Regions from separate parts of the Bacillus sp. ABA4_010 genome, predicted to be linked through region 1. Evidence: riboswitches for the same ligand, from Rfam matches in the RefSeq annotation. Region 1 holds a riboswitch; the other holds the start of a gene.
The links. Region 1 has a riboswitch for S-adenosylmethionine ahead of ACXAEO_RS18640 (Na+/H+ antiporter NhaC family protein). Riboswitches for the same ligand answer to the same signal wherever they lie in the genome.

Region 1 (6,018 bases):
GTCCTCCTATGTATGATAGTCGGCAAGGTTACACCTCCCGTTCCTGCTGGAATGGTCTTTTTAACTACTTTGCCCAAATAAGCAGAACGGATTCGGAGAAGAACGAAAAAGTAGGGAAAGGATTTTGCAGCTTTTCTAATGGACTATGGGGGAAAAGTTTTAAAGACGATCATTATCGGTTATAAAGATACATGAAACCAAACTTTGTATTGGCACGTAAAAAAGACAAGACCTGTATCGTAGAAGGATGGTTTGTCAAATGATCTATTTTGGAACGGCTTAAAGATGGGCCGTTCAGTTAGGGGAAGTGAAGTTGTGTTAAAGTCAAAAGTGCATTTTTGGACGCTCCAAATTTTGTTGATGGTATTAATTATTTATTTCAGCACAAAAATTTCTTTTTTATTTGAACCGATTGTTGTGTTTGTATCTACTTTGTTTTTTCCAATCTTAATCGCAGGATTTCTTTACTTTTTATTTAATCCAATTGTCGAGTTTTTGACGAAGTACAAAGTGCCGAGGAATTTAGCCATTTTGATTTTATATGCTGTTTTTATTGGACTGATGAGTGTAGGCATTGGTGTAGTCGCGCCAATCTTATCACAGCAAATTACCGATTTGGTTCAAAACTTGCCGTCTTATATTGCCACAATCCGTGTATTCTTTGAAAACTCTGCTCAATCTGGCTGGTTTAAGTGGATTTTAGGCCAAGAATTTATTTCACTTGAAAAAATTGAAGAAACGTTAACGAATTATGTGGCTTCGTTGCCTGATAATGTGACCAAAAGCGTTCGAACGGTATTCGGGGTCATTGCTAATATTACGTTAACCGTTGTTACGGTGCCGTTTATTTTATTTTACATGTTTAAAGATGGCTATAAGCTTCCGAAAGCTTCTGTGCGTTTTTTACCTTCTGCGTATCGAAAGGGCGGCTTGCACATTATTCAAGAAACAGGTGAGACGCTTTCTGCTTATATTCAAGGACAATTCCTTGTGGCGTTGTTTGTAGGAATCTTTACGTTCATCGGTTATTTAATTATTGGGTTGCCATATGGACTGACACTCGCAATTATTGTTTCTGTCACGAATATTATCCCTTATTTAGGACCTTTTATCGGGGCAGCCCCTGCTGTCATTATTGGTTTGTTGGATTCCCCGACGAAAGCGTTTCTTGTCATTGTCGTCATCACAATTGTGCAGCAAATTGACGGGAATTTCATTTCACCGCTCGTAATCGGGAAGAGACTCGATATTCATCCGCTTACGATTATCATCATTTTATTAGTAGCTGGAAATTTAGCCGGGGTACTAGGCATGATTTTAGGTGTGCCTTTATATGCGGTGACAAAAACGATTATCGTGAATCTCGTGAAATTAATTCAATTACGGAATGAAAAAGATAAGACAGGGTCATCAGCACTTGAGTGAAACTTCCTGTTTTGGTGTTATTTTACTTTTGTGAAATAATGTTTGACTTTTTCTTGTGAACAATTTAAAGTAGTTTAGGTAATTTGAAAAAGATGATAAATATGATCTTCTTATCAAGAGAGACGGAGGGACTGGCCCGATGATGTCTCGGCAGCGGACTTTTTACGAGAGTGCTGTGCCAAATCCAGCAAGCAACATGCTTGAGAGATGAGAAGAGTGTTTCTTATATAGACTATATAAGACCTCTTCTTGCTTGTGAGAAGAGGTCTTTTTCACGAATAAATAGAGAATGGGGTGCAAGGAGTGAATAAAGTAACAGGAAATGCAATGGCTTTACTACCATTAGGCATCTTTTTGACCTTATTTGTTGGATCAGGGGTCATTACAGGTGATTTTTATCAAATGCCGGTATTAGCGGCAATCATTATTGCAGTTGTAGTCGCGTTAATGATGAATCGGAAAGAAACACTGACGGTTAAAATTGAGCGGTTCGCAGCAGGAGCGGGACACCCTGATATTATTACTATGACATTTATTTTTATTTTGGCAGGAGCGTTTTCTGCTTCGGCTAAAGGAATGGGAGCTGTGGAATCGACTGTTAACTTAGCATTGTCGACTCTTCCACCAAGCTTTTTAGTTGTTGGTTTGTTTATTATTGGTGCATTCATTTCCCTTTCAATGGGAACATCCATGGGAACTATCGCTGCTTTGGCGCCAATTGGGGTTGGAATTAGCGGCGAGACGGATATTTCCATTGCTTTAACAATGGCAGCGATAGTTGGCGGAGCGATGTTTGGAGATAACCTGTCGTTCATCTCTGATACAACCATTGCGGCTGTACGTACGCAACAAACGGAAATGAAAGATAAATTTAAGACGAACTTTTTTATTGTGTTACCAGCAGCGATTTTAACGGCTGTTATCTTATTCATCGTGACAACAGGCAATCATTCAACGATTGGGACTGAAAACTTTAGCTGGATTAAAATTTTACCGTACATTAGCGTCCTCATTACGGCATTGCTTGGGTTTAATGTTCTGGGTGTGTTAATGGGTGGAACTGTTTTAGCTGGAATCATTGGGTTAGTTGATGGTAGCTATCAAATATCGAGCTTCTTGCAAACTGTAACAGAAGGAATTCTTGGAATGGCAGAGCTTGTCATTTTAGCCCTTTTAATTGGCGGTATGGTCGAAATTATTAAGCATAATGGCGGCATTGATTATTTATTAAACATGATGACGAGAAGCATCAAGTCGAAAAAAGGCGCAGAGTTTGGAATTGCAGGTCTTGTGAGTTTAACTAACTTATCGACGGCTAATAATACGATTTCGATTATTTTCACAGGTCCGTTAGCGAAGGATATTGCGGAGCAATATGACATTGACAAGCGAAAATCAGCTAGTTTATTAGATATTTTCTCATGTAGTGTACAAGGATTAATTCCATACGGTGCTCAAGTATTAACAGCAGCTAAGCTAGGAGGAATTTCACCTATCGCGCTTCTACCGTATTCATTCTATCCAATTTTGATTGCAGTATTTGGGGTTGGAGCAATTTTAATTGGGTTCCCACGGTTGACTTCCCGCCAGCCAAAAACGGAGGAACAAGTAGTTCGTATGAATTAACATTGAGCTTACCCAATAAGAAAAGTCAGCCTATGCGGCTGGCTTTTCTTATTGGTTTCTTCTCGAAGCTGTCTAAACATACTTATTTGACACAAACCGCAATCCCTAAAGGATAGTGCATTCCTTCACGCTTTGTTTCAACGAGAACGCCGCGCTGATAAAAAAATTCGCTTTCCGAATAATCATCGAAAAGATGTTCAAACTCGTCTAATGTGAGCTGATGAACGTGAAAAGGTTCACTGGACGGTTTTCCTCGTCCGAGTCCAAACGGTGTCGAAATGACAAGTGTTCCTCCAGACTTTAAGAGCTTATAAAGGTTTGTTAGAAACTGTTTTTCTTCCTTTATATGTTCTAACGTCTCAAAGCTCATAATACAGTCAAACGTTCCGAGTTGCTCAGGAAGGGAAGGATCTGCTGCATTGCCTGCTAAAAAGTTGACTTTAGGGTGGTAGTGAAAACTGCGGGCATATTCAATAATGTCCGAATCAATGTCTACGGCTACAATTTCATCAATTTTCTTTTTGGCGGCTTTTGCTACAAGCTGGCTTCCGAAGCCGCTTCCGCATGCTAAATCGAGTACTCTGCCTTTCGTATATAAAATCGCGAACTGATATCTTGCGATGTGTTCAAGTAATAAGCCATTGGTTGGCTTCATAAGGTGAGGCATGACCCTTTCGCCTGTATATTCCATTTTGTTTAGCCCTCTTTCTTCCGATTTGTCACATTCTTTATTGTACCTCATCAAGACAGGAGAACAAAGAGAGCGAGTTTGGTGAAAAAGACAACATATGCTATAGTGAAAGGTGCGTTTAATGCATCAAGTTTCCTTGGTGAAAGTAGATAATCGAAAGACGGCCCTTTTAACAGGCAGTGAGACCCGCACTTTTTCACTTTAGGTGACTGGAGATGTTAAGTCGGGATACGAGAGAGCCTCTACGATAGAAGTTTCCTTTATTCTAAAATAAAAAGTAGAATACGAAGAAAAAACAAGTTATGCTAGATGAATAGATGTGAGAGAGAGGATTAATAACATGAGTCAAGAAATAAAAAGCCAACAAGAACAAGTCGAATCAAGACGTACTTTTGCCATTATTTCTCACCCTGATGCGGGGAAAACTACTTTAACAGAGAAATTATTGTTATTAGGTGGAATGATTCGTTCAGCAGGTACGGTTAAAGGGAGAAAAACAGGGAAATATGCAACATCTGACTGGATGGAAATTGAAAAACAACGTGGAATTTCTGTAACATCCAGCGTTATGCAGTTTTCTTATAGAGATCACCATATTAATATTGTTGATACACCAGGTCACCAAGACTTTAGTGAAGATACGTATCGTACGCTAACGGCTGTCGATAGTGCTGTTATGGTTATTGATGGAACAAAAGGAATTGAAGAGCAAACAATTAAATTGTTTAAAGTATGCAGCATGCGCGGTATTCCAATTTTAACTTTCATTAATAAGCTGGATCGCGAAGGAAAAGACCCGCTTGAGCTGATGGAAGAGATTGAAGAGGTACTTGGAATCGAGTCATATGCGGTGACATGGCCGATTGGAATGGGGAAAAGGTTTCAAGGAACATATGACCGTTTTAAAAAGCAAATTGAAGTGTATCGTGGGAATGAGGAATCGCAATTTGTCGATTTCGATGGAACAAACGTAACAGATGAAGTAAGCAACTATGTAGATGAAGGATATTTGTCAATGTTGACGGATGAACTTGCTCTGCTTGATGAGGCAGGAAATGATTTTTCAATGGAAAAGGTGAAGCAAGGGAAGTTAACACCTGTGTTCTTTGGAAGTGCCATCGCGAATTTCGGTGTTCAGTCATTCTTTGATGAGTTTTTAGGATTGACTCTTCCTCCTCAACCACGTGAATCATCGAACGGCGCAATTGATCCAACGGATGAAAACTTCTCAGGGTTTATCTTTAAAATTCAAGCGAACATGAACCCAGCTCATCGCGATCGAATTGCGTTTGTGCGTGTATGCTCAGGAAAGTTTGAACGTGGTATGAATGTCTCATTGCCGCGAACAGGCCGAAAAATTAAATTGTCTCAATCTCATCAGTTTTTAGCTTCAAGCCGGGAAACGGTTGATGAAGCGTATGCAGGAGATATTATCGGACTGTATGATTCCGGAACGTATCAAATTGGTGATACGATTTTAGGAGAAGGAGCGGCCAACTTTGAATTTAATGCGTTGCCGACGTTCCCGCCTGAATTATTTGCGAAAGTTCGAGCGAAAAATGCTTTAAAAGGGAAACACTTTGAAAAAGGGATTACCCAGCTTGTGCAAGAAGGGGCTGTACAATTATATCGAACGCCATACTTCGGTGATTATATTCTTGGAGCGGTCGGGGAACTGCAATTCCAAGTGTTTGAATATCGAATGAAGAACGAATATGGAGTCGATATTGAATTCCAGCGAATGCGCCATGAGGCAGCAAAGTGGATTAAAAAGGAAGATTTGCAGGATAAAATGACAGATTCCCGTGTTATGTTAGTAGAAGATCGATATGAAAACCCGGTTCTGTTATTTGAAAACGATTTTGTTCTACGAATGTTCCAGGATAAATATCCATCTGTTGAATTGCGAAGCACGTTTTAAGAGTTGAAAAGAATAAAAAAGGGTGTGGCGTCAGCCAGACTCTTTTCTTTTTCCATCGCTCTGTTGGCTAGGTGTGAAAGATGGTAACAGAGCTTTTCAAAAAGAGAAGGAGGAGATAAAACGTGAAGAACGGATTGAGGAGAGGGCTGTTAATGGTATCAGGAGTGGTCATGTGGCTTGTGCTGGCCGCCTGCCAACAGGAATCGAGTTATATTCCTGCTATTGTCGAAAAAGTGGTGGATGGGGATACATTAAAAGTAGAAGTAAATGGAAAATCTGAGACGGTTCGCTTGTTGCTTGTAGATACCCCCGAATCGGTTCATCCGTCGAAGCCTGTTCAACCATATGCGATAGA
Region 2 (19,047 bases), on a different contig from region 1:
CACTTCAATAAATTCCTTTTCCTCGACAATGTCACGGACTTGATTTCGATCTTCTTGAAAAGGAGAAATGAAAGCAGTCAGTACAACTTGGCCGCTATCGACAAACAATTTGGCTACCTCACCAATGCGGCGAATGTTTTCCTTGCGGTCTTCCTCGGAAAACCCAAGATTTTTATTGAGGCCGAAACGAATGTTATCGCCATCCAGTACGTAGTTTCGAATTTGGCGATCAAACAATGCTTTAGCAACTGCATTGGCAACAGTAGATTTGCCGGATCCAGATAAGCCGGTAAACCAAAGAATAAAGCTTTGATGACCATTTTGTTCTCTTCGTTCCTTTTTTGTAATGGCTGCATCATGCCACGTAATATTTGTTGCTTCTCCCATTTTATCCCTCTCCTTTTAAGAATGGATTGTTTTCTGCTGTAACCCTTTAATTAAAACTTCCACTACTTCTTTGCGGCTGAATGTACTTGGTGGAAGTTCACCCTTTCTCAATAACTCTCTTACTTTCGTACCAGAAAGAATCACATGGTCTTCCTTCGGATGCGGACACGTTTTCGTCGAAGCCATCCCTTCACATTTCACACAATAAAAGCTATGTTCAAAAAACAACAGCGTAATCCCTAACTCTTCACTCGTAAAGTTGTCAAAGATTTTTTGTGCATCGTATGTGCCGTAATAATTTCCAACACCGGCATGATCACGCCCAACAATAAAATGCGTGCAACCGAAGTTTTTACGAATCATCGCATGAAAAATGGCTTCTCGTGGCCCTGCATAGCGCATTGCTGCTGGGAATACCGCTAAGAATACACGATCTTGTGGGTAATAATGCTGCAATAGCACTTCATAGCTCTCCATCCGAATATCTGCGGGGATATCATCCGATTTCGTTTCTCCAACGAGCGGATTTAAAAATAATCCGTCAACAATTTCAAGCGCAGACTTCTGGATGTATTCATGAGCACGGTGAACCGGATTGCGGGTTTGGAAGCCAACAATAGTCTTCCATCCAAGCTCGGCAAACTGCTGACGCGTTTGAGCAGGATCTAAATGATAGGAAGCAAACCTTCCTTTATCTGTTCGTTTCACTAGTTTAATAGGACCAGCTAAATATACGTTTGGTCTTTCAAATAATTTTTGAACACCAGGATGAGCATCGTCTGTTGTCTGGTATACAAGCTGCGCTTCTCTTTCTTTATCCGGAGTAAAAATGCCTTCCAATTTTAAAACTCCGTACACGACACCATCTTTAACAAGCTTAATGTCATCTCCAATTTGCAAGGTTGCTGCTTTTTCTTCACTTACAGGAAGCGTAATCGGAATGCTCCATACAACTCCGTTTGCAAGGCGCATATTCTGTACAACTGATTGATAGTCTTCCTCCCCTAAGAAACCTGTAAGCGGACTGTACGCTCCAACTCCAATTAACTCCAAGTCACTTAAGGCAATAGCATCAAGCTCTACTTCCTGCTGAATAGATTCATAATTAAATGCAGAATCAAACAAATTAATAAGTTTCCCTCCATGAGGTGTACTGTAACTCATCATTATTCCTCCCTAACTCTTTTTAAACTCAATCTTCTCACAAGAGATCCTTTTGATTATGATCCGTGGAGCCCACACTCTGTTTTCTGATTTCCTGTCCATCTTCCTGAACGCAAATCATCCATATCATAAGCCGGCTTCGTACAAGGCTCACATCCGATGCTCGGATAGCCCTGATCGTGCAGACGATTATAAGGCAGTTCTTGTTTGTACACGTATCGCCATATTTCTTTCCATGTCCAATGAATAAGCGGACAAACTTTGATTTTTTCAAAACGAGTATCTCGGTTGATAAACTCCGTCTGACTTCTTGTCGCAGATTGTTCTCTTCTCAATCCAGAAATCCATGCTTCCGCTCCGCTTAATGCCTGCTCAAGCGGAATAATTTTCCGAATACGACAGCACTGGTTCGGATCTGTCTTCCACAACTCACCCCCGCGGAGCATTTCTTGCTGTTGTAAAGTCAGTTCCGGCTTTTTCATGACAATGTTTAATTTCGGAAATTTCTCTTTTACCGCTTCAATAACCTCGTACGTTTCCTTAAAATGCAAATCCGTATCGAGAAATACAATGGTGGCGTCTTCCTTTACTTTTGAAATTAAGTCGATTAACACAATCCCTTCAATTCCGAAACTACAGGCATAAACAATGGAATCTCCATAATGTTCGTACGCCCACCGCAAAACCGATAGCGCTCCTTTCGTGTCATCATCTGCAGAAAATTCAGGTAGCTGATTGTGCCACGTTTGGAAAGTTAGTGTTTCACTCAAATGATTCACTCCTATCTTTAACACTTTGTATTCCGATAAAAAAAGACGGTTTTAGCCCAATAAAGAACCAAAACCGCCTCTAGTTTCTCTAGTCAGCGCTTTACTAGCGTATTCTTACTTTCTCATTTTTTTCAAGTTGAACCACTTTGCCATCCTGAACAATTAATGTGACAGAGCCATACTTCATCGTTTCAAGCATCTGAACAACATTTTTCCAAACTTCGTTCAAATTTTCTTGCTGTACCATTCCAGTCCTCCTTCATTTCGTCTAATGGTTACTAGTTCATAAACCCAATAAAAAAGGCCTTCCATTTTCGAAAGACTGTTGAGGTAATCTATTTTACCTTATCTTCCAAAATGGTTTACATTTTGCTAGAATTAGCACCTTGCATTAATTCACGCAGGTTGCCGGGCTTCAAAGGGCTAGTTCCCTCCACCACTCTTGATAAGTTTGTTTTTTCAAATTTTAACATATTGCGGTAGATTGTCAACTGATATTTCAAAATATTCTATTCAAATTCATCCGCAAAGTTGACACAAATTCCATCGATTCTTATTATGACATATGATGTTCTAACCGAAAAAATGTCTTAAAAGTGATAAAAGCATAATAATTGCTACAATCGAACAAACCACCACTAACATTTTCTCCTGTTTCGTTGATCGATGCATCTTGCTCCCTCCATCCACTTATTAATTCACTCAAACATTACCTATATCATTTTTCTTCATCTACTTTCATGATAATCAGTGCTGTTGTTGCTTCCGCTTATGTATAAAGCTTATCGTTTCGTAAACATTACAAATAAAGGAAGCTTCCATCAGCAGGTAGTTTCCTCCATCCTCCGATTACATAAACAGAAAGACCACTGTTTCAACATTACTCTTCTCCGTTTATGTGCTTCGGTAAAAAGATTGGAGATAAAATGAGATGGATTTACATCACTTTTCTTTAAATTCTTCTATTAAAAATGAGATAAAACACAATTTAACAACGATTTTATCGGAAACCGACAAACTGATTCGTCATCTAGACCAAAACGAATATTGTATTTTATGCGATTTTGAATCGTTACACAAACAGTTCAGTAACATTCAATCAGTCGCTGCTTCTTACTACTTACAACAATACTTATCTCCTTTTACCGAAAATTATGCAGCCCTTTCGTTAGCAGCTCATCATTTATCCGAACGAAAACACGGGGGCTTGATGGTCATTGAACGCAAACAACCTGTTCACCATTTAATCCAAAAAGGAGTCGCACTTGGGGCGTCTTTGACAAGCCCTCTCCTTGAATCCATCTTTTATCCAGGAAATCCACTGCATGACGGTGCAGTATTAGTAAAAGGAGATATCATCGTATCCGCTGCCAACGTATTGCCGCTAGCCTCTTCAACAGCTGTCCAAAATAAAATGGGAACTCGACACCGGGCGGCCATTGGCATGTCTGAACAATCAGATGCGCTCGTATTAGTTGTTTCTGAGGAAAGCGGCCGCATCTCTTTCGCTTTAGAAGGTACACTATATCCCATTCATTCTACGAATAATATCCTTTTCTGAATAAGCCTTTACGGTATATACAGAATAAAACCGAACAACCCTTATTTTCCCATTAAAAATATACGTTATTACGTATTGCTATATTTTTTTGATATAAGTATAATACAGAAGGATGCATGTGAGAAAACCTAACATTCATCCTTCTGTATTTTTCTAAATATTCATCCAGTTCAAAAGAAGCAATACTTTTTATATTTACTTTTATGACTAACTTAAGAGGTGAATACACACATGTCATTGTTACAATCATTTGTAGGCATTATTAACGACTTATTATGGTCAAAAATTTTAATTGGTCTTCTTATCATTTTAGGTTTGTACTTCACATTCCGCACAAAGTTTGTTCAATTCCGTTTATTCGGAGAAATGGTTCGTTTGCTCGGAGAAGGAGCAACAGCTGATTCATCCCATAAAAAGAAAGGGATTACTTCATTCCAAGCTTTCTGTATTAGCACCGCATCTCGTGTAGGGACTGGAAACTTGGCAGGGGTAGCGACAGCAGTCGCCGTCGGTGGACCCGGGGCTGTCTTTTGGATGTGGCTCATCGCCCTATTAGGCTCTGCCACTGCATTTGTTGAAAGTACATTAGCTCAAATTTACAAAGTAAAAGATAAACAAGGGTTCCGCGGAGGACCTGCTTATTACATGGAAAAAGCACTTAACGCGAGATGGTTAGGAATTATCTTCGCGATTTTAATTACGTTCTGCTTTGGACTAGTATTCAACTCTGTACAATCCAATACCATTGCCGCTGCTATGAAAACTGCATTCAACATAGATCTTCAAGTGATGGGCATTATTCTTGCTGCGGCAACAGGAATTATTATTTTCCGTGGTATTAAAAGCATTGCCACAGTATCTCAAATCATTGTTCCCGTTATGGCTACACTTTACTTAGCTATTGCCCTTTTCGTTGTATTAACAAACTTAACGGAAGTTCCAGCAGTATTCACTTTAATCTTCAAAAGTGCTTTTGGCCTTGAACAAGCAGCAGGCGGTGGAATTGGCGCTGCCATGATGATGGGGATTAAACGTGGTTTGTTTTCAAACGAAGCAGGAATGGGAAGTGCGCCGAACGCTGCAGCGACAGCTACAGTCAGCCACCCTGCTAAACAAGGACTCATTCAATCTCTTGGTGTTTTTGTTGATACTTTACTCATTTGTAGTGCGACAGCATTTATCGTTATTCTTTCCGGCGATTACGGTTCCGGTCCACAAGGGATTGAGTTAACGCAAAACGCTTTAGCTGGGCATATTGGTTCTTGGGCCAATTCCTTTATTGCCATTGCTGTATTCCTATTTGCATTCAGCTCTATTATCGGGAATTATTATTATGGCGAGACAAATATTGAGTTCATCCATACAAACAAAGCCTTTTTATTCATTTATCGAGCAGCCGTTGTCGCTATGGTTTATTTCGGCTCTGTTGCAAGCTTTGGAATCGTTTGGGACATGGCTGACCTTACGATGGGACTCATGGCGATTGTCAACTTGATTGCTATCGTTCTACTAGGTAGATTTGCATTTGATACATTAAATGACTACGTGACTCAAAAGAAAGCGGGCAAAAATCCTGTCTTTTACGCAGATAGCATTGACGGTTTAAAAAATGTAGAAAGCTGGGACTACGCTCCAGCAAAAGGAAAATCTAATATTAAAAACGGATGAGGGGACTCCCCTTCATCTGTTTTTTTATTTCACTCGTAAACAGACCCTTTACTTATACCTTTAAGAAAACTTGGCAATAATAGTACAAGCTTTTCTGGAGGTATTTTTTATGATTGGTGAACACTTTTTGTTTGGTTTTTTCAGACGTTCCGTGCTATTTCGCTTAGCTCTCTTAATGGGATGTTTTATTGTTATTTTTGGCTTTTTTATTCATTTATTGGAACCCGAACAATTTTCTACTTTTTTCGAAGGTATTTGGTGGGCGATTGTTACGGTCACTACAGTGGGATACGGAGATTACGCACCTGAAACTTTAGGCGGAAGAGTTTTAGCCATTTTTTTAATTTTACTCGGAACTGGTTTTTTTACGACTTATTTTGTCACCCTGGCTACGATGGCCATTTCAAAAGAAAATGCGTATTTAGACGGCAGTTCGCCCTACTCGAAAAAAAAACATATCATTATCGTTGGCTGGAATGAAAGAGTGCGAACCATCCTTTCACACTACGCTAACGCACACATGACCGAAGACATTATCTTAATCGATGACAGTTTAACGGAAAAGCCGTTAATTTCTCCTCGCCTTTATTTTATTAAAGGAAATCCTACACACGTTTCTACTCTACAAAGAGCTAACATTTCAGCAGCGTCAAAAATTTTAATTACGGCGGACCAATTTAAAAACGAGGAGTATGCAGATATGCAAACCATTTTGACATTGGTGGCCATTAGAGGATTGAACACTTCCCTCTATACGATTGTTGAAATTCTCACATCTGAACAAAAAATTAATGCGAAAAATGCAGGTGCTGATGAAATTATTTGTACCAATGAATTAACAGGGGACAGAATGTATGAACAATTGTTTTAATGTAGCTCGCCCTTTGGAGCTGTATACTTTTCTATCCAAGTATATCCCCTGCTACCTTGAAGACATGCTGATAGAACGATTTCATACATTTCAGCGGAAAGATGAGACAAACTACTGGTTCGTCTCATCTTTCAAGAGTACTTCCTCCAATTCTTTGACAAGCGCTTTTCCAAGCGCAATATACTTTTCAGGAAAATCGGCATCCGAGTCTTGCGGTTCAGAAAACTGATCAAACGATGCAGTTAAATTCCCTACATGTACATCATCATCTAAACCAATTTGATATTTATGAGAAAGTAAAAATGGCTGACCAATTCTAACGGTGACCCCTGGAGAATCAAGCTGTCCATCGACCGCTTGAAAAGGCAGACGCAAAAACTGGTACCCGACCTCATCATCTATTTTATAATCAAATGAGCCATGATCGTAATCCCAGTTTCCTCCTATCACATACCCTAAAGGCTTCAACTGTTGCTCTAGATTAAATAATTTAAATGACTCCCCTTGCAGCTTAGACTTAATTTCAATCACTTGACACACCCCTTTGCGATTATGTTTTCCTCTTTGCTTCGTTTTATCCTTGTTTAGCGACCAAAAGCTCTCTTCCCGCTAAGTACCCGCAAAATAAAAAAAACGGCCTCCATTTTCTAATGGAGGAACCGTCTTTTTTTCGTTATATTTAAAGAAACATCACGAGTTAGAACTGCTGAACAATTATTTTGTTAAACGTTTTTCCAGCTCAGCTTTTTTCTCTTCAAAACCTGGTTTGCCAAGCAATGCAAACATATTGACTTTATAAGCTTCAACACCTGGCTGATCAAATGGATTAACCCCAAGTAAATAACCGCTCATCGCACAAGCTTTTTCAAAGAAATAAGCCACATATCCGAATGTATACTCATCCATCTTCGGAAGAGTCACCACCAAGTTAGGAACCGCACCGTCTGTATGAGCAAGCATTGTTCCTTCAAACGCCTTCGTATTAACGAAGTCTACAGTTTTTCCTTCAAGGTAATTTAAGCCATCTAGATCGCTTTCTTCTGCTTCAATCGTTAATTCATGACGAGCTGTTTCTACTTTTAACACCGTTTCGAATAAGTCACGACGTCCTTCTTGGACATATTGACCTAAAGAATGAAGATCTGTTGAGAAGTTTGCAGACGAAGGGAAAATTCCTTTTTGGTCTTTTCCTTCACTTTCACCAAATAACTGTTTCCACCATTCAGCAAAATATTGAAGGCCTGGCTCATAGTTAATTAACATTTCAATCGTTTTACCTTTATTGTAAAGAACGTTTCGAACAGCCGCATATTGATAAGCAGCATTCTCTTCTAACTCAGACTTGCTGAAATCTTCACGCGCTTGAGCTGCTCCTTCCATCATTTGACCGATGTTCGCCCCGCTCACAGCAATTGGAAGTAAACCTACTGCTGTTAAAACAGAATAACGGCCGCCAACATCATCTGGAATAACAAATGACTCGTATCCTTCTTCTGTTGCCAATGTTTTAAGTGCACCACGTTCTTTATCCGTTGTCGCATAAATGCGCTTTCCAGCTTCCTCTTTGCCGTACTTCTCTTCAAGAAGCTTGCGGAAAATACGGAAAGCAATAGCTGGTTCCGTTGTTGTACCAGATTTGGAGATAACATTGATAGAGAAATCTTTCCCTTCCAATAAATCCATCAAATCTTTCATATATGTAGAGCTGATGTTATTTCCAACAAACAGGATTTGAGGTGTTTTACGCTTTTCTTTTGGAAGAGCATTATAAAAAGAATGCTGTAGCATTTCAATCGCTGCACGAGCACCTAAATAAGAACCACCAATTCCAATAACAAGCAATACATCGGAATCAGACTTAATTTTTTCCGCTGCTTTTTCAATGCGAGAAAATTCTTCCTTATCATAATCGACAGGAAGGTCCACCCAGCCTAGAAAATCGTTACCAGCGCCTGTTTTTTCGTGAATAGAATGATGAGCCACTTTTACTGCATCCCGTAAATATGTAAGTTCATGCTCACCAAAAAAAGAGAGCGCTTTTGAATAATCAAAGCGAACATGTGTCATAATCTTTTTCCTCCATCTCAAGTTTATATTGCTTCTTTCACTTTAACGAAACAGGAAAAAGAATGCAAGATAGACTACTTTGTGTAAGCGAATACATATTGAAGTTTAAAAAACTTGTCCAATTATGTAAGATAGAACATGTATAAATGAAGCGCCAATCAACCTTTTCTGTAAAATAGTTGATGACACTTCATTAGGAAGAGACAAAACGACATTTGGTTAAAGCAAGCCTGTTCTATGATTCTTCCGTTTCTTCTGCCAATTCTGAAGCGGAAGTCATGACAATTCCAATTCTGACGTATTCCCTCGGCTGAAAAACAGACTCTGTTCTCGTTACAATGCTGGCCATCTGCTCATAATTGACAGGACGGATAAACATGTCATCATATAAGGATCTCTTTGACGTATTGTTGAGCATATATGCACTAATGAACAGGACGAAAAAAATACTAACGCTTACTATAATGTGCTTTATGTGTTTCATAAACATATCATCACCATCCTATTAATAGGATGAAGATTTTTTCGTCGATTTATACAAGAAAAATGAAACCTTTTTCACTTTCATCCGTAAGAAGTATCGGGCTTTTTAGGTTCAAAGAATGTTAATCATGGCTCATATCCGTTAGAATAATGACTGATACTATTAAGTGGCAAGAAGAAATGGACAGTTTCCTTTGTTTCACGGAGGAATACAGTTTCACCTTTAGAAGTAAGGAGGAAGATATTTTGTCTTTATTGCACCTGGTTACATTTTCACCTTTTCTTTTGGCAATCTTGGTACCTTTCTTGTACAAATATGCTCGAAAGGTCCATACAGGCTGGTTTGTACTGCCGCTACCTGTATTGCTTTTTATGTATTTTACTCAGTTTATCCGCACCACATCGCATGGAGATACATATGAACAATCTCTCGCTTGGATTCCAAGTCTCGGAATTGATATGCGATTATATGTGGATGGACTTAGTGTACTCTTTAGTTTGTTGATTACCGGAATTGGCTCCTTAGTTGTGCTTTATTCCATTTACTATCTATCCAAAACAAAAGAGGCATTGAATTCCTTTTATGTATATTTGCTTCTATTTATGGGAGCGATGCTAGGTGTCGTGCTATCAGATAACGTCATCGTTCTGTATACATTTTGGGAACTTACAAGTTTGTCGTCCTTTCTTTTAATTGGCTATTGGTATCAGCGTGAAAAATCCCGTTACGGAGCACAAAAATCGATGCTCATCACGGTATTCGGGGGATTAGCTATGCTTGGTGGTTTCGTTCTTCTTTACATTATGAGCGGAACATTCAGTATCCGGGAGATGGTAGCAAACGCAGCAACTATCGCTGCACACGACCTGTTCATCCCTGGGTTAATTCTCATTCTTCTCGGAGCATTTACAAAGTCTGCGCAATTTCCGTTTCACATTTGGCTCCCTGATGCAATGGAAGCACCAACACCTGTTAGTGCCTACTTGCACTCTGCCACAATGGTTAAAGCCGGGATTTACTTACTGGCACGCCTCAGTCCACTTTTTGCAGATACATCTGTTTGGTTTATCGCCGTATCTGCTGTCGGGATTACAACGTTATTCTGGGGATCTTTCTCAGCAGTCAAACAAACTGACTTAAAAGGCATTCTAGCCTTTTCAACCATTAGTCAGCTTGGATTGATTATGTCTTTAATCGGAGTAGGAAGTGCAGCACTTCATTATGACTTCCTAGACGATAACATTTATGTCGTAGCCATTACGGCTGCTGTGTTCCACCTAATTAACCATGCAACATTTAAAGGAAGTTTGTTCATGGTGGTCGGGATTATCGACCATGAAACAGGAACACGTGACATTCGGAAGCTCGGCGGTCTGATGAATTTCATGCCGATTACTTTCACCATTGCCATTATCGGCTGTTTTGCAATGGCCGGCTTACCACCATTTAACGGATTCTTAAGTAAAGAAATGTTCTTTACAGGTATGGTTCATGTGACTAAGATGGACATCTACAACTTGGAAACATGGGGGATTTTATTCCCAATCCTTGCTTGGATTGCAAGTGTGTTCACATTTGTATACAGCATGATCATCGTCTTTAAAACATTCACAGGCAAATACCAGCCGGAGAAGCTAGAAAAGAAGCCTCATGAAGCACCGATTGGCATGCTTATTCCGCCTGTTATCCTTGCTTCTTTAGTCATTATTTTTGGACTATTTCCAAATCTGCTCGCCCACAGCATTATTGAACCGGCGATGGCTGCTATTTTACCGTCATTGTTGGATAGTGGTGAAAAGTTTTATGTCCATATCTCATTCTGGCATGGTTGGACAACGGAGCTGTTTATGACAATCGGCGTTATTGCACTTGGTACATTGCTGTTTATAACAGTCGCTAAATGGTCCAAGCTTTACCGTGTATTTCCACAAAAGTTGGCACTCAACCATGTTTATGACCAAGGATTGTCAACAGTCGATAAAGGCTCACGTTCGTTTATGCATTTTTGGATGAAAGGTTCTCTGCGCGAGTATCTCATCTACATTTTTGCCTTTTTAATTGTGGCCGTATTGGGTACACTGTTCGTCACAGGCTCATTCAGCATGAAAGTCGATAACCTTGCTCCTGTTGGCGTATATGAAGTGATTTTAATTATCGCCATGATTGCGGCGGCGTTCATGACCGTCTTATCAAAATCACGTTTAACGGCGATTATTTCCTTAGGGATGGTCGGCTACTCTGTCGCTTTATTTTTCGTGTTGTTCCGAGCGCCAGACTTGGCACTAACACAGCTTGTGATTGAAACCATCTCAACGGCACTGTTTCTTCTTTGCTTTTACCATCTGCCAGAGATTCAGCGTGTGCCGAAAAAATTTAAATTCGTAATGAACAATTTCCTTATTTCACTTGGTGTTGGGGTAACCGTCACACTCGTCGCCCTTTCTGCCCACAGTACGAAACTATTTGATTCCATTACACAGTACTTCGTGGATAACAGTTACACAGAAGCGGGCGGGAAAAATATCGTAAACGTGATTTTAGTTGATTTCCGTGGCTTTGATACTTTATTTGAAATTACAGTGCTAGGCATTGCGGCATTTGGAATTTATGCCATGATTAAACTTCGTTTAACGAGAAAGGGGAGTGAAGAATGAAGGCCAATGATTTAATTTTACAAACCGTTACAAAAGTCGTTGCCTTTATTATCATCATCTTCTCCATCTATCTATTTTGGACAGGGCATTACACACCGGGTGGAGGCTTTGTCGGAGGATTGATGGTATCATCTGCGCTTGTCTTATTGCTGCTAGCGTTTGATGTTAAAACCGTTAAAAATGTCGTGCCATTCGACTACAAAATGATTGTTGCAACAGGCCTTCTGATTGCCGTACTGACAGGACTAGGGGCGTTTGTATTTGACGTTCCATTTTTAACGCATACGTTCGGTCACCCACATCTCCCTGGATTAGGAGAAGTGTCGCTGGCAACAGCAAGTTTGTTTGATCTTGGCGTCTACTTAGTGGTAGTGGGCGTGACGATGACCATTATTCAAACGATTGGAGAGAGTGAATAATGGAAATATTAATGTCTATTGCTATCGGAATTTTATTTATGGCAGCAACCTATCTTATGCTGTCGCGAAGCTTGCTTCGCATTATTATCGGAACAGGACTTTTAAGTCACGGAGCGCATTTATTGCTACTGACAATGGGCGGCTTAAAGCGCGGAGCAGTTCCGCTTCTAGGTGAAAAGGCTTCTTCGTATACAGATGCCTTGCCGCAAGCTCTTATTTTAACGGCCATCGTTATCAGTTTCGGGGTAACGTCGTTTTTACTCGTATTGGCTTACCGTGCCTATCAAGAGCTTGGGACAGACGATATGGATAAGTTAAGGGGTAATGAAAACCATGAATAATCTCGTCATTTTACCACTTATTATTCCTTTGATTACCGGCATCATTTTAATGTTTCTAAAAGACCATGTACGTCTTCAAAGAATTGTAAGTGTTCTATCATTTGTTGTTGGCATCAGTTTATCATTCATGCTAGTTCAAAATGTTTATGAAAACGGAATTCAAATCCATGAACTCGGCGATTGGCCGGCGCCTTTTGGCATCGTACTTGTAGCCGATTTAATGGCTTCTATGCTTGTTTTAACGGCGAATATTGTCAGCTTCTGCTGCGTCTTGTTCGCTTTTCGTTCCATCGGGAGCGGGCGTGAAAAATTCTCTTTTTACGCTTTTGTTCAATTCCTTGTGACAGGGGTCAGCGGTGCCTTCTTAACAGGAGACATCTTCAACCTATTTGTTTTCTTTGAAGTTATGCTCATGTCTTCCTATGTACTGATTGTACTAGGAGGAACGAAAATTCAATTGAGGGAATCCATCAAGTATATTCTTGTGAATGTTATTTCCTCTGCTTTATTCGTTATTGCTGTCGGCTATTTATATTCAGTCACTGGTACATTAAACATGGCCGATTTATCTGTCAAAATTAACGAGGCCGGGCAGCCAGGCATTTTAACGGTCATCGCTGTACTTTTCCTTGTCGTATTCGGGCTAAAAGGCGCAATCTTCCCGCTTTATTTTTGGTTGCCAGGTTCCTATCAAGCACCACCGGCTGCCGTAACGGCTTTGTTTGGTGCTCTTTTAACAAAAGTCGGGGTATACTCCATTTTCCGTATCTTTACGTTGTTGTTTTATCATGACCAAGCATTTACGCATACATTAATCGGTTATATGGCGCTTTTCACCATCATTATTGGATGCGTAGGAGCGTTAGCTTATTCCGACATCAAACAAATTTTAATTTACAATATTGTGATTGCTGTCGGAGTCATTCTGTACGGAGTGAAAATTGCGACCATAGAAGGACTAACCGGTTCTCTTTATTATTTATTGCATGATATGGTAATTAAAGGGGCTCTATTTTTACTTGCAGGCACCATTGTTGCCATTACAGGAACATCCAACATGGATAAAATGGGCGGATTGATTAAGCGCCACCCTTTACTCGGATGGATGTTTTTCACGGCTACTATCGCCCTTGCCGGCATTCCGCCGCTTAGCGGATTTATCGGCAAACTGCTCTTAATTCGAAGCGGATTTGCTACAGAAAACTATACTTTTGTAGCCGTATTACTGATTTCAAGCCTCGTTGTTCTTTATTCTGTTATGAAAATCTTTATGAATTGTTTTTGGAGAGAACCAAAACTATCGGCTGAGCAAGAAAAAGGCAGCACAAAAGGGTTACTATATCCTTCTGCCCTGCTTTTAGTCGTGTCAATTTTTATGGGTGTAGGAGCTGAATGGATTTACCCATATGTAGAGGATGCGGCAAAGACATTAGCTGACCCTTCAATCTATATCCATTCGGTGTTAAAGGAGTAGATGCATATGTCTTTTCAAATATTGCTCAATTTTCTTATCGCGTTTATTTGGATGTTCCTCAATAATTCCTGGGCAGGTATCACCTTCGGGGTCGGATATACGCTCGGAATTTTGATTCTTTTTATCATGAGGCGCTTTTTTTCGGGACGATTTTACATTGAGAGAGTTTATGCGGTCGTAAAATTACTATTCATTTTTATGAGGGAACTGTTTAAGTCCAATATTGTCGTCATTAAAGATGTGTTAAAGCCGAAGCTGGACATTCAACCGGGCATCTTCGCCCTTCCGATTGCAGTTAAAAAGGATTGGGAAATTACAGTTTTAGCCAACTTAATTACCCTGACGCCTGGTACGCTTGTTATTGATATTTCTGACGATAATACCCTTCTTTACATTCACGCCATGAACATCAATGATGTGGATGAAACAATTGATGATATTAAAAACACATTTGAAAAAGCAATTATGGAGGTGAGCCGATTATGATTGAGGGATTGTTAAATGCTGCTCTCGTTATTATATCTATCGCCACCATCGGCTTAATTTACCGTGCCGTTAAAGGCCCATCCACTCCGGACCGCGTCATGGCGTTAGACGCCATCGGTATTAACTTAATTGGAATTACGGGGATAGTGTGTGTTATCTTCCATACAGATGCATTTTTTGAGGTCATCCTGCTGTTTGGAATTATCTCCTTTATCGGCACAATCGCTTTTTCTAAGTTCTTAGAGAAAGGGGAGATTATTGAAAATGATCGAAATCGTTAAATATGGAGCGACCATTCTTATCGTGTTAGGAGCGCTTCTCAGCTTAATTACAACGATTGGACTCATTCGCCTTCCAGATACGTATACGCGCAGTCACGCAGCCTCCAAAAGCGCCACACTAGGGATTATGTTTATCTTAATAGGTGCCTTACTCTTCTTTTGGATGGAAAAGGGCTATATTAGCGCTCGTTTAGTACTTGGAATCGTGTTTGTTTTCATAACATCTCCTGTAGCTGGGCATCTCATTAGCCGGGCTGCCTATTATACAAATGTACCTTTATGGGAAAAAACGACACAGGATGATTTAAAACTGAAAAAAGTTACTGGCCAATCTTCTAAAAAAAACCGGTAAAAATGCGTTAAATCATTAATACGTTATTAAAAAGACCGCAACGAAGCACGTTGCGGTCTTTTTCTATCGTGCTAAAAGCGAGCAGGCTAAGCCAGTCTTTTTTAGCAATCCAGCAAGGATTAGAGAGAAGCTTTTAGAATACTTAAAACGTCTTCTTTATTTAAAACTTTAAAGTGACCAAATTCCCCATAAGCCATTGCTTTGTCAGCCATAAGCTCAAGGTTCTCCTCACCGATTTCATAATCTGCCAAGCGAGAAGGCGCTCCAATGCTAGTCCAAAATTCACGAAGCTTTTCAATTCCTTCAAGGGCAATTTCTTCATCCGTTTTCCCATCTGGATTCACTCCAAATACACGTACAGCAAGTTGCTTATAACGAGCTACATTTTCATGCAACGTGTGCTTCATCCAATTAGGGAATATAATGGACAATCCACCACCGTGTGGAATGTCATACACCGCTGATACGGCATGCTCAATATTATGAGTCGCCCAATCACCTTGATACCCCATTTGAAGCATTCCGTTTAAAGCAATTGTTCCGGAATAAAGAATCGTTTCACGAAGGTCATAATTTTCTAGGTCCTCAACAAGCTTCGGTCCTGCTTCCATAACCGTTTGCAAAACAGACTCACAAAGACGATCTTGAAGTGGTGTATTCGGAACATGATGGAAATATTGTTCAAACACATGGCTCATCATGTCAACAATTCCATAAATCGTCTGATCCTTCGGTACTGTAAACGTATTAACTGGATCTAAAATTGAAAATTTAGGGAATGAATATGGGCTTCCCCATCCATACTTTTCTTTTGTTTCCCAATTTGTAATAACCGAGCCTGGGTTCATTTCAGAGCCCGTAGCTGCAAGCGTCAGAACTGTTCCAAATGGAAGGGCACCTTTTGCTTCAGCTTTTTTCGTGACAATGTCCCATACATCTCCGTCATATTTTGCTCCTACAGCTACAGCTTTTGTGCAGTCAATAACACTTCCGCCTCCAACAGCCAATAAGAAGTCAATGTTCTCTTTTTTACAAATTTCAACACCTTTATGTACAGTCGAAAGGCGTGGGTTCGGCTCTACCCCAGACAGTTCAAACACTTCTGCCCCAGCTTTCTCAAGGATTTGCAACACTTGGTCGTAAAGACCGTTCCGCTTAATGCTTCCTCCGCCATAAACAAGCAGCACTTTTTTCCCGTACTGGCTTAGCTCCTGCTCTAATTGTTGTAATTGTCCTTTACCAAAAATCAGCTTTGTCGGATTAAAAAAGGTAAATGAATTCATATTAATAACCTCCCTTTCATGTTCATTATGATAAACACTTTTCTCACTGTAAAGAAAAGTGCCTCTTGAAAAGTTATCTCCATTTCTATGTTGCGCATGCATATTTTTTCTTTAAAAAAACAACCTAATAGGGAACGACATTTTAAGGAGGTTACCTTATGAGCGCGATTCAACGTATTGCACTCGTTCTTACCATCATTGGTGCCATTAACTGGGGACTAATTGGCTTTTTTCAGTTTGATCTAGTGGCTGCCATCTTTGGCGGACAAAGCTCTGCGCTTTCACGCATTATCTACGGATTAGTTGGAATCGCTGGTTTAATCAACTTAGGTTTGTTGTTTAAGCCATCTGAAGAAGTGGAACGTTCTGAAGCACGTGCAACACGCTAAATAGTAAAAATGAGATGCTAACTCCTAGCTACTCAAGCTGGACAACTTAAAAGGAGTGAAGAAAAGAGAAAGGTTTATTCTTCACTCCACAAACCCCGTTATATGTATTTGACAGTCGTCAATATGTTATAACGGGTTTTTTTCATGGGCTAAACTATAATAAAAAAAGCGCCCCGAGGGACGCTTTTTTTATTATTTATTGATTAAATCTGTACGGTTTGATTGATCAATCCACTCTTGAAGCTTATCTTTCAATGTGTTGAAACCTTGTGGAGCTTCAGTTGGTTGTGTTTGTACCGTTGCTTGACGTTTTTTTGGAGCTTTTGGTTTTGCTACTGCTTCTTCTTTTGCAGGCGCTTCTTCAGTTGCACGAATTGATAATCCAATTTTACCAGATGCATCATCAACAGAAAGAACTTTTACGTTCACTTCGTCGCCTACTTTTAAATGCTCGTTAATATCTTTAACAAATCCGTGTTGGATTTCAGAGATGTGAACAAGTCCTTGTGTATTTTCAGCGATTTCTACAAATGCGCCATATGGCTGGATTCCTGTTACTTTACCTTTTAAAACTGTTCCTACTTCGATTTTTTCACTCATGAGAACACTCCTATATTATGTTTAAATTTCGCCCAAGTATATGCAAGTAAAAAGTATACCACAAAATGCAACTTTAATCAAAAATGTATTATTCTTTATTTATCATGTACAAAATTGGACGTAAATATGAAGGAGGATCTATTTTCCATCTACCTGTTTACCACAACGCTTCTCTTACAGATGCCCCTTCTTTCTCGCTCCTTATGGACCTGCCGTTTGTTCTTCAAGCAGTTTAGGAAAGAGTAGCGATGCCTCGCTATTATTTTGGAACTTCGCACTTTGTAACTGTTCATAGCGCTCCTTGACCGCCATTGATGCTTTCGTATCTCCATGTTTTTGCAAAAACTGCTCGTAATCTTCTTTTACCTGCTCTTTTAATAGTCCATCAGAATGGAATAACGACGTATTGTCCGTACCGACAAGGTAATAGCGAAGAGCTTGCTTGTATTGCTCATATAGCAAGGTGGCTCCAAACGATGAAGGATCTTCTAAAATAACCTTCTCAAGTTCGACAATGTACGTCCCTAACTGCTCAAAGGGAATACTTAATGCTCCATCGACAGCTACTTGCTTTTGAGCAAGCATTTCTAATCGCTGAACGAAAGCTGGACTGAGGTAAGATTCAAATGTTTTCTTCATTTTTAAAAAGTCAATGTGAAGCCCAATCATCCCTTCACCTTCATCATAAAATTCATAACCACTCGCCATAACCATTGTTTTAAATTCTTGTACGTTATCAGAAGCTGGCGCTTTCTGATCATTTAACTGCTCAATTAATGTTTCAAGATTGCCGTTAAAAGAAACTTCTTCTTGAACCTTCCACCATCTTTCCTGATAAGCAGGCAGTAGTTCATTTTGTTTTTGAATAAACGCTTCAAGACGAGCTTCCAAGCTTCGCTCCCCTCGGGTATTCAAGAAATGGGCTTCTCGTTCTAATTCTGTATACTCAAGCTCAAGTGTCATCATCTTTTCAATAATAAACTGCCGATGTTCATCCCAAATCCTTAAAAAATCTTGCTCATTGTTCGCTTCTGTCTTTACGGTTGTTTCAAAGTGGTCTAGCTTCTGTTTGGCTTCTTGTACGAAAGAGTACGATTCGACCTCTTGCAAAAAAAGCTTGTTTTCTAAATCGTTGGCTAATCGATCGTAAACTAACGATAAATCACGGACCGCTTCACTATATTTTTCTTCCGCTACCTCGTATGCAGCTTCCTTTTTCATGCTCGGTTCACTAAACGGCAACGCAGCTTCCTCCATGTCCGCCAATGATGCTTCCTCCTCATTGCGTTCGGAAGGCGCTGACAAACTTGACGGCTCTTCCGAACGAAGGTCTTGGAAAAACTGCATGCCCAAAATAGAGCCAAGAATGAAGACACCGATAAAACTGGCTACGTATGGAAAATGAAACCATGTTTTTGGAGTTTTCTTTTTCTCATGCATTTGAATATGTTCCATAATGGTTTCAGGAGAACTGACGGAAGGAACTCGTTCATAGGAGTCTTTTAACTGTTTTAAGCGTTGCTCCAACATTTTATCATCCATATTTGCCACCTTCTTTCGTTTCAAATTCTTCAATGGCTTTTCTTAGCATCGCTTTTCCACGAAGAATGCGTGTTTTCACGGTCGATAAGCCAATAGACATGATTTCTGCAATCTCTTCATACTTTTTATCATGAAAATAGAAAAGAATAATCGGTGTTCGATATTTTTCATCCAACGTCTGAAGGCAAATATGAAGCATTCGATCTTCTTCACTTTGAAGAAGATGTGTTTCCACTCGCGGATGTTCCTCTTGA

Region 2: it holds a riboswitch for S-adenosylmethionine, as region 1 does, so the genes downstream of both, ACXAEO_RS21920 (YezD family protein) here and ACXAEO_RS18640 (Na+/H+ antiporter NhaC family protein) in region 1, are expected to answer to the same signal.

The regions. Positions count from the first base shown of each region.
Region 1 is NZ_JBSWUN010000003.1:3,537,331-3,543,348, reverse strand. It holds gene ACXAEO_RS18645 (AI-2E family transporter) at 316-1,425, shown strand; SAM riboswitch class I at 1,533-1,639, shown strand; gene ACXAEO_RS18640 (Na+/H+ antiporter NhaC family protein) at 1,753-3,051, shown strand; gene ACXAEO_RS18635 (class I SAM-dependent methyltransferase) at 3,134-3,742, opposite strand; gene ACXAEO_RS18630 (peptide chain release factor 3) at 4,083-5,663, shown strand; gene ACXAEO_RS18625 (thermonuclease family protein) at 5,786-6,018, shown strand, end outside.
Region 2 is NZ_JBSWUN010000004.1:458,007-477,053, reverse strand. It holds gene cysC (adenylyl-sulfate kinase) at 1-387, opposite strand, end outside; gene sat (sulfate adenylyltransferase) at 403-1,551, opposite strand; gene ACXAEO_RS21925 (phosphoadenylyl-sulfate reductase) at 1,608-2,321, opposite strand; gene ACXAEO_RS21920 (YezD family protein) at 2,425-2,568, opposite strand; SAM riboswitch class I at 2,664-2,773, opposite strand; gene cdaS (sporulation-specific diadenylate cyclase CdaS) at 3,253-3,882, shown strand; gene ACXAEO_RS21910 (alanine/glycine:cation symporter family protein) at 4,114-5,550, shown strand; gene ACXAEO_RS21905 (potassium channel family protein) at 5,660-6,421, shown strand; gene ACXAEO_RS21900 (YugN-like family protein) at 6,533-6,952, opposite strand; gene ACXAEO_RS21895 (glucose-6-phosphate isomerase) at 7,136-8,488, opposite strand; gene ACXAEO_RS21890 (hypothetical protein) at 8,724-8,978, opposite strand; gene ACXAEO_RS21885 (Na+/H+ antiporter subunit A) at 9,218-11,626, shown strand; gene ACXAEO_RS21880 (Na(+)/H(+) antiporter subunit B) at 11,623-12,045, shown strand; gene ACXAEO_RS21875 (Na(+)/H(+) antiporter subunit C) at 12,045-12,386, shown strand; gene ACXAEO_RS21870 (Na+/H+ antiporter subunit D) at 12,379-13,860, shown strand; gene ACXAEO_RS21865 (Na+/H+ antiporter subunit E) at 13,867-14,346, shown strand; gene ACXAEO_RS21860 (Na(+)/H(+) antiporter subunit F1) at 14,343-14,627, shown strand; gene mnhG (monovalent cation/H(+) antiporter subunit G) at 14,611-14,979, shown strand; gene ACXAEO_RS21850 (iron-containing alcohol dehydrogenase) at 15,099-16,262, opposite strand; gene ACXAEO_RS21845 (DUF378 domain-containing protein) at 16,421-16,651, shown strand; gene yugI (S1 domain-containing post-transcriptional regulator GSP13) at 16,844-17,251, opposite strand; gene ACXAEO_RS21835 (hypothetical protein) at 17,453-18,793, opposite strand; gene ACXAEO_RS21830 (RNA polymerase sigma factor) at 18,786-19,047, opposite strand, start outside.